DNA from 2 places in the Afipia felis ATCC 53690 genome. Region 1 is predicted to be linked to the other one. Evidence: riboswitches for the same ligand, from Rfam matches in the RefSeq annotation. Region 1 holds a riboswitch; the other holds the start of a gene.

What was found. Region 1 has a riboswitch for cobalamin ahead of metE (5-methyltetrahydropteroyltriglutamate--homocysteine S-methyltransferase). Riboswitches for the same ligand answer to the same signal wherever they lie in the genome.
Region 2: another riboswitch for cobalamin. It lies ahead of HMPREF9697_RS01260 (TonB-dependent receptor plug domain-containing protein); the one in region 1 lies ahead of metE (5-methyltetrahydropteroyltriglutamate--homocysteine S-methyltransferase).

What each region holds. Positions count from the first base shown of each region.
Region 1 covers NZ_KB375270.1:1,437,095-1,441,513, forward strand. The annotation lists gene HMPREF9697_RS06795 (hypothetical protein) at 154-375, shown strand; gene metE (5-methyltetrahydropteroyltriglutamate--homocysteine S-methyltransferase) at 442-2,784, opposite strand; cobalamin riboswitch at 2,889-3,103, opposite strand; gene HMPREF9697_RS06805 (epoxyqueuosine reductase QueH) at 3,142-3,810, opposite strand; cobalamin riboswitch at 4,062-4,271, shown strand; gene HMPREF9697_RS06815 (ribonucleoside-diphosphate reductase subunit alpha) at 4,375-4,419, shown strand, end outside.
Region 2 covers NZ_KB375270.1:244,696-249,114, reverse strand. The annotation lists gene HMPREF9697_RS01275 (hypothetical protein) at 1-93, shown strand, start outside; gene HMPREF9697_RS01270 (TspO/MBR family protein) at 368-844, opposite strand; gene HMPREF9697_RS01265 (hypothetical protein) at 853-1,305, opposite strand; cobalamin riboswitch at 1,374-1,614, shown strand; gene HMPREF9697_RS01260 (TonB-dependent receptor plug domain-containing protein) at 1,911-3,863, shown strand; gene HMPREF9697_RS01255 (His-rich protein BRANT) at 3,958-4,179, opposite strand.

The sequences.
Region 1 (4,419 bases):
TTATCAGCAATATCGGGCGACAGCGAAAAACCATGCTACCGGCATAGGTGAGGAAGCAGCTTTGTTCCTCACCGGCGGACAAAAATGCCGGTTTGTTTTCTTGAAAGCCGCGGTGGCGCGGGAGACAATTGACCTCGCACAGAAGGTCTCACGATGCCGCAACATTTATCTGCCGATCCGGCCAAGCATCCGGTGTGGAGCGAGCATGGCGCCGTCGCAAACCGCCGCTATTCCCCGGTGGTGCGCCTCGGCACCGTCGCGTTCTGGACCCTGATTGCAGGATTGCTGCTCGCGCGACTTCTCGTCGCCGATCCCAACACGTCCGAGACAACGGCTTCCACGCCGCAGACGCAGACCACCACCGCGCTTCGCTGACATCAAGATAGACAACCGGCGCCATCCGTCAGATGACGCCGGTTTTTTTATTAAGCCTGTTTCGTATCAGGCCTGCGCCCTCAACTCGCGCGCGGCCGCAACCATGTTCACGAGTGCAGGCCGCACCTCATCCCATTTGCGGGTCTTCAGCCCACAATCGGGATTGATCCAGAGCTGCTCATCCGCAAGACGATTGCGCGCGAGCTTCAGGAGCTCCGTCATCTCACTGATCTCAGGCACGCGTGGCGAATGAATGTCGTAGACGCCCGGACCGATTTCGTTGGGATATTTGTAGCTCTTGAAAGCGTCGAGCAATTCCATCTTGGAGCGCGATGTCTCGATCGAAATCACGTCGGCATCCATCGCGCCGATCGCATCGATGATGTCGTTGAACTCCGAATAGCACATGTGCGTGTGGATCTGCGTCTCGTCCTTCACGCCGGAGGCGCAGAGACGGAAGCTGCCCACCGCCCAGTCGAGATAGGTTTTCCATTCAGAGCGGCGCAATGGAAGGCCTTCGCGCAGCGCCGCCTCGTCGATCTGGATCATCGTCGCACCAGCCTTCTCGAGGTCGACCACCTCGTCACGAATCGCCAGCGCGATCTGGCGGCAGGATTCGCTGCGCGGAATATCGTCGCGCACGAACGACCAGTTCAGGATGGTGACCGGGCCGGTCAGCATGCCCTTCATTGGCCGCTCGGTCAGCGACTGCGCGTAGGACCACCACTCCACCGTCATCGGCTTGGGACGCGAGACATCCCCGAACAGGATCGGCGGACGCACGCAGCGCGAACCGTAACTTTGCACCCAGCCGTTCTTGGTGAAGACGAAGCCCGAAAGCTGCTCGCCGAAATACTGTACCATGTCGTTGCGCTCGAACTCGCCATGCACCAGCACGTCGAGACCGACTTCTTCCTGCCAGCGGACAGTGCGCTCTGTCTCTTCGCGCAGGAACTTGTTGTAGTCCGTGTCCGACAGCGCACCCTTGGTGTGGGCGGCGCGCGCCTTGCGAACTTCGCTGGTCTGCGGGAACGAACCGATAGTCGTGGTCGGGAAGGCAGGCAGCTTGAACTTCTCACGCTGCGCTTTCGCCCGCGCCGCGAATGCGCTCTTGCGCTTCGCCATGTCGGATGTGACCGCCTTGAGGCGCTCGGCGACGACCTTGTTGTTGACCTTAGGCGAGGTCTTGCGGGCGGCCGCTGCGGCAGCGGACGCTTCGAGTTCGGCGACGACACTGGCGCGGCCGGATGCGAGCGCCTTGCCCAGCGCGGACAGTTCGCTCATCTTCTGTAGCGAGAAGGCGAGCCAGCTTCGGACGTCGGCATCAAGCCCGGTCTCCACGTCGAGATCGATCGGCACATGCAGCAGCGAGCACGAAGGCGAGATCTCGACCTTATCGTTGCCGCGCGCGGCGACAACCGGCTCGATGCGATCGAGGATCGCTGGCAGGTTGGCACGCCAGATGTTGCGGCCGTCGATGACGCCGAGCGAGAACACCAGATCAGACTTTGCCTTCTTGATCGCAGCCTCAAGCTGTTCCGGCGCGCGGATCAGATCGAGATGTAGACCGGCGACCGGCAGTGCCATGGCGGTGTCGAAATTATCGCCGAGCGCACCGAAATAGGTGTTGAGCATCACCTTGATGTCGGGCACCTCGCGAGCGATCGTGGCATAGGCATTCCCCAGCGCATCGCGCGCGGCCGTGTCGAGATCGAGCACCAGGCATGGTTCGTCGATCTGCACCCACTCCGCGCCCTCGGCCGCGAGGCGCTTCAGTACCTCGATGTAAACCGGCAGCAGTCCATCCAGCAGCGACAGCGGATTGAGGGATGCATCCTTGCTCTTGCCGAGCTTGAGGAACGTGACCGGGCCAAGCAGCACCGGCCGTGTCTGATGGCCGAGCGCCTTGGCTTCCTTGTACTCGTCGATCGGCTTGGTGGACGACAGCGCGAAGATCTGCCCCTTGCTGAATTCAGGCACCATGTAGTGATAGTTGGTGTCGAACCACTTGGTCATCTCCTGCGCGGGCACGCCGTGACCGGTGTGATGCACATGGCCGTGCGCACAGGTCTCGGCGCTGCCTTCCGCGCCGCGCGCCATCGCAAAATAGGTCGCGAGCGATACGTTGCCGCCCTTCCAGCCGTAGATTTCCGGAATGGCACCGACCATCGCACTGGTGTCGAGCACATGATCGTACAACGAGAAATCGTTGGACGGGATGACGCTAACCCCGCGCGCCTTCTGGCGTGCCCAGTTCGCAGCTCGCAACTCGGCCGCAGTTGCGAGCAAGGCTTTCTCATCGATCTTGCCCGCCCAGAAGCTTTCCAGTGCGGTTTTCAGTTCGCGGCGCGGACCGATGCGCGGCGTACCAAGCGTGGCGACAGCGAGAGTGACAGACGAATTCGACATGGCTTCGAAACCCCGAAATACGAGAAACGGCGGGGATGAAGTGCGCGCACGCCAACCGAAGCGCGCGAGCACCTCAGGACTACGCCCACCGGACACCCCGCCCGTGGAAACATCTCGTCGCGGCAGGTCTCCTGGCTTGCGGGTCGCGGCCCACACCCGTCTTCCCAAAGCAGGAACGCTTCAGTGACACGATTGGATGCAGGCTCGCCGCTCACAGTTGCGGGGGCAGCGCCGGAATTAGCGCTTTATGCGCTTCACCGGCTTCCCTCTTAGCTTCGTCTTCAAGATGATGACGAAGACCACGACAGGTCGAAATATGACGTTGGGAAAAAATCAGTCAACGCGCGAGGGGTGGGATTATCGCTCGCCCTCGGTGGAATCCTGCCCATAGAACTTCACCCCGAGCTCGATCGGCTCTCGCCCGCAGGCCCGGCGGTGGGCATTGCTATCGCGCAGCGAATACACGCAGCCGCAATATTCCTGTTGGTAGAATTCTTCGCGCTTGCTGATGTCGATCATGCGCGCCGAACCGCCGCCCTTGCGCCAGTTGTAATCCCAATACTCGATGCCGTCGTACTTCGAGGCCGCGCGCTTTCCGCAATCATTGATCTGCGCCATGTTCTTCCAGCGCGAGATGCCGAGCGAACTGGTGATGACGGGGAAGCCGTGCTCGTGCGCATAGAGCGCGGTGCGCTCGAAGCGCATGTCGAAGCACATGGTGCAGCGGGCGCCGCGCTCCGGCTCCCATTCCATGCCCTTGGCGCGCGCGAACCAATTATCCTTGTCGTAATCGGCATCGATGAATCCGACGCCGTGCTTTTCGGCGAAGCGCACGTTCTCATCCTTGCGCAGCAGATATTCGCGCTCGGGATGGATGTTCGGGTTGTAGAAGAAGATGGTGTAGTCGACGCCGGAGGCCAGCATCGCCTCCATCACCTCGCCCGAGCACGGCGCGCAGCACGAATGCAGCAGAACTTTCTTCTGCCCACCCGGTGGATTGAGGATCGGTCGAACAAAATCATTCATCGCGTGGCTCGCCTGCAAAGGCTTTGTCGGTGATGGCTCTATCTAATGAGAGCCTCTCTATCCGTAAAGCGCGGTCGATTCGGGGATTCGATCGGAACAATCCTATTCCGCCGAATGTCCTTGGCCCCGGAACCAGAATCGCCGCACTGTGGTCAGCGCTGAAAGGCTTGAGGTTTTTACCAAGCCTCGGCCTGGCTCCGGGGATAACGGGGACCGTTTTAATCATTCCTTGACTCTTTCGGCCAAAGATCACCACATATAGATGTCACGGTTCCACTAGGCTCAAAATCTAGTGGCTAAGAGGGAAGCCGGTGAACCGCACCCGATGCGGAAATCCGGCGCTGCCCCCGCAACTGTCAGCAGCGAGCTGCTTCGCCATTACGTCACTGGCCTTGGCCGGGAAGACAAAGAAGCCGCAACGACCTGCAAGCCAGGAGACCTGCCGCGACACCGAAAAATCGTCCACGGACGGGGTGTCCGGCGGCCGCCAGCAATCGGCATTTTGCCGAGCGCTCAAGCGCCTCGACTCCCCGCCTTCCGCAATCCGCATCACGGGGCCTGTCGATGTCGCTGAACCTGCAAACTGCCAAAACTGAAAAAGTGCCGCTC
Region 2 (4,419 bases), 1.2 Mb from region 1:
AACGAGCACCTGGAGACGGAAAACTCCCAATTGAAGCACTACGTCGATATCTCGACCCGCATCGAAGCCGCGAATCAGGGTTACCTCAATTGAGGCAACCCGCCGCTGGCCAATCCGTTACATATATGACCACAGACACAGCGTGTTGGTGACCACTGCAAAGGTCAAAGCGAGAGTGAGAACACGATCCGTCATGGCTGTTCGCTCGGCAGTCTGAAGGGACGAGAATCGCCCCAATCGATGCCGGGATTTGAGGGAGATTCGGGAGAAGAGTCCCGCGCTTTGTTTTTTCGCGGATGTCTTGCGAAAAACCCGGTTCAGAGTCCGTCTGCCGATTCTCCGTGCCGCCCGTTGAAGGCCTCCGCCCTCAATTCATCCAGACGATGCCGCCATTGAGCGTCGCCGCATAGGCGACCCATGCGAGATATGGCCCAAGCAGCCATGCCGCGACGCGATCCGCACGCGCACTTGCCACCATCGTCAGTGCGATCGCAACAAGCAGAATCATGATGTCGATCAGCGCCAACCGTGTCGCATGCGCACCGAAAAACAGCGGCGACCATGCTGCATTGAGCGCGAGTTGAACAAGAAACAGCACGATCGCCCAGTTGCGCGCGGGCGACGGCGCGGCCCGTTCCCACAGCCGCCACAGCGCCACCGCCATCATGATGTAGAGCGCGGTCCAGACGATCGGAAAAAGAGACGCCGGCGGCGTCCATGGCGGCTTCGCCAGGCCGCTATACCAGCCGGCGATTTCCGGACGCGTGACGATGCCCTGCACGGCAGCGATGCCGAGACACAGCACCAGACAAGCCGCAAGCCGTATCGTCGTCCGGAATTGCATCGAAGGCCTCACCGCGTGAGCTTCTCCAACTCGGGAAACGGCGCATAGTTCGCGCCCGCGCAGATCTCATCCGGTTTCTCGATCAGCCGGTCGAGGCGGCCATCGATATAGACCACCGCGCGATCCTTCATCGGGGTGTAAGTGCCGTCGATCTCCTTGGCGCTGTAGCGCACGCAGGTGACGTAGCGCTGCCGCCCGCCGACCTCGCGCTGGAAGGGCTCGGCAATCCCCGCGCTTCGCACGCCGGTCGGATCGTTGAGATAAGTGTGCAGAAACGCGAGCAGCTCGGCACGATAATTCTTCGGAAACGGCTGGTCGCTGACGCCACGGTCGGCGGTATAGGCGACGCCATCATACTCGGCGCTGCCGAACGCGCAGCCGCCCAGTATCACGGCCGCGGTCACGAGCGGCACGGCAAGACGAGACGCGCGGCGAACCGCTGTCTCCCATTTGCAACGCATATCGGGGAAGTCCATCGCGCGGGGATTCTCGGACACTGTGGCGTTGACATGACACCACCACACCGCTTGATTGCGGGCACGGTACAGGTGCCGGCGCAAGCTGGCATAATAGGGAATTCGGTGCCGTCGCGCTGAGGAGATGTTTCGCACACCTCGTCCGGCGCGGCAATTCCGAAGCTGCCCCCGCAACTGTCAGCGGTGAGCCGCTGTCCATCATGCCACTGAGCGTTCGGCGCAATGCCGGCTTGGGAAGGCGGACAGCAGCGACGATCCGCGAGCCAGGAGACCTGCCTGTCCCGGTCATCCATCCGTCGCGCGGGGCGTGCGAAGGAGCGGCTTCCGCAGCGGTGACACGACAACAACCGTTGCGGAGAAATGCTGCGGCCTTCTCCAGTCCCGATGTGAAAAACCACTTTCGCATCATGTGTCTGGAAGCCGATCGTTCTCCGCCTGAAATATTTCGGTGGGGGCCGAACGTGACATCGCATCAATTATCTTCCCGCAAGCGTATCTCGCCTGCTCTGCTTGCGGCGCTGCTGGCAAGCGCAGCTTTCATTCCATCCGCGCAGGCACAGCAGGCCGAGCCGCCGCTGCCCGCGATTCAGGTGAGCCCTGCCGCCAAAAAGCCGAATCACCATCTGCCGAAGCGCAACAAGCGCGTCGATGCGAAGCCGCAGCCGCGCACCGCCGAAGCACCGACCACCGCTCCCGCAAATCCGCCGGGTCATCTGGTGACATCGCCGACCACGATCCCTACTCCGGTCAGCCAGATTGCAAGTTCGATCACCGTGATCACCGGGCAGGAGATCGAGAATACACAAAGACGAACTGTCCCCGACCTGCTGCTGACCGTTCCGGGCCTTAACGTTGCCCCTAACGCTCCAGGCGAACTGACATCCGTTTTCATCCGCGGCGCAAATTCAAATCACACCAAAGTACTCATCGACGGCATCGACGTGAGCGATCCGTCGAATCCCAGCCGCCAATTCGATTTTGGTCCGTTGACGACTTTCGGGATCGAACAACTCGAAGTTCTTCGCGGACCTCAAGGTGGATTGTATGGATCAGATGCATTGGGTGGCGTGATCTCGATCACGACCAAAACCGGAAAAGGCGCACCGCAATGGTCCACGCTGGTTGAAGGTGGATCTTTCGGGACGTTCAATCAGGCGACGTCGGTGAGCGGAAGCACGAGCGACACCAGTTACGCGTTCAGCGGATCGCATATGCGCGTCGAATCCACGCCAGTCACACCGGCTGAACTTCTGCCGCCGGGCCAGAAACGCAATAACGATTTCTATGACAACCTGACATTCCACGGCAAAGTCAGCCACGACTTTTCCGAGATGTTTTCGCTCAATGCCGTTGCGCGCTATACGGACGCGCATCTGCGTTACACCGATAATGATAACTATCCATACGCCAACCCGGTCCAGTCCCGGTCCGGCAACCGCCAGTTCAGCGGTTTGCTCGACGGTGTATTCAAACTACTCGACGGTCGTTTCAACAACCATTTCGGCGTGACCTACACCGATACCGACCGCAAGACGTCCGATCCTTATTACGTCACCCTTGGGTACGGGTCGACTCCGAACAGCTTCTTCCATGGAGACCGCACAAAGGTCTACTGGAGATCCGATCTCACTCTCCTGCAGGGACAAACACTTGTCACGGGCGTGGAACACGAAACCGAAAAGGGCAGCGTCGACTATGCCCTGTATGGCGTTGCACCAGCTTCTGGCACAATTCAAAATCTCGGCAGCTATGCCGAACTACAATCCAATTTTTTCGATCGGTTTTTCATCGTGTCCAATGTGCGCCACGATCAGAACGATCACTTTGGAGGCCACGACACATTCCGTATCGCACCGGCGATTCTGTTTCCTGAAACCGACACCAAACTTAAGGCCAGTTACGGCACGGGCTTTCATGCACCTTCAATCGACCAGCTTTATGGTCCCTTCAGCGCCAACCTCAATTTGAAGCCGGAAGAAAGCAAGGGATACGATTACGGGTTCGAGCAAGCCCTTTTCAATAAACGGGTCAAATTCGGCGCGACCTGGTATCATAACAACTTCAACAATCTGATTGAGAGCGTTCCGACCGCAAACCCCTTCGTCTACATGTACGAGAATGTCGCATTCGCAACGACTCATGGTTTGGAGGCGTTTGCATCGGTTACGCTAACTGAGCGCCTGACCCTTCGGGGCGACTATACTCATACGATAGCGACAGACGACACACTTCACACGGAGCTGAAGCGCAGACCCGAACATAAATGGAGCGCCCAAGCCCAATGGGCTGCGACCGACAGTCTGACGCTGACGGCGACCGCGCTATGGATCAGTTCCTGGCTCGATACCGATCCGTTATCTGGCGGGTCCATACGCGCGCCCGGATATCAACTCGTCAACCTCGCTGCGAACTACAAGGTCGATCAAAACTGGTCAGTGTTTGGACGCGTCGACAACCTGTTCGACCGCCATTACCAAAACCCGCTGGGCTACCAAAAGACAGGCATCGGCGTATATGGCGGCCTGCGTTTTGTGACGAATTGACAAAAACAAAGCCGGTCCGTGGAAGGGGAATCCACGAACCGGCTTTCTGCTCAGCGAACGCAGCCGGGGGAAACTGCGCCGCTGTCATGCATCGTTAATGACGATGCTTCACGATCACATGCTTTTTGGCATGGTGATGCGGACGCACATGGTGGCGATGATGCTTCTTCACCATATGGGCGTTGGCATTGGCCACCGACGGCTTCAGAACGTGCGAATGCGTCATCGGCTTTTGCGTCTTGATGACGGTCGCGGCCATCGCCGGCGCAACCATCACCGAAGCGGCGACAACGGCGGCTGAAATAATCTTCAACATGGCAAACTCCTGTTTCGGGATCACATCGCGCTTTGCCGAATGGCGGGAGCGGTGATCGTGCACTGAGGATGATCTGCGCGCACTGAACTCAAACTGAATCCGCTGAACGGTTTCTGTTCATCTGCATGACATCTTGTTAATGTGGAGCGTCTACGGGTGTGCATCCGGCGGCGTTAACGCTGTTAAAGGGTCGCGCCCGGAGCGCACGTCCCCCAGTACCGCAGAGGGCAAAGAGCGGAT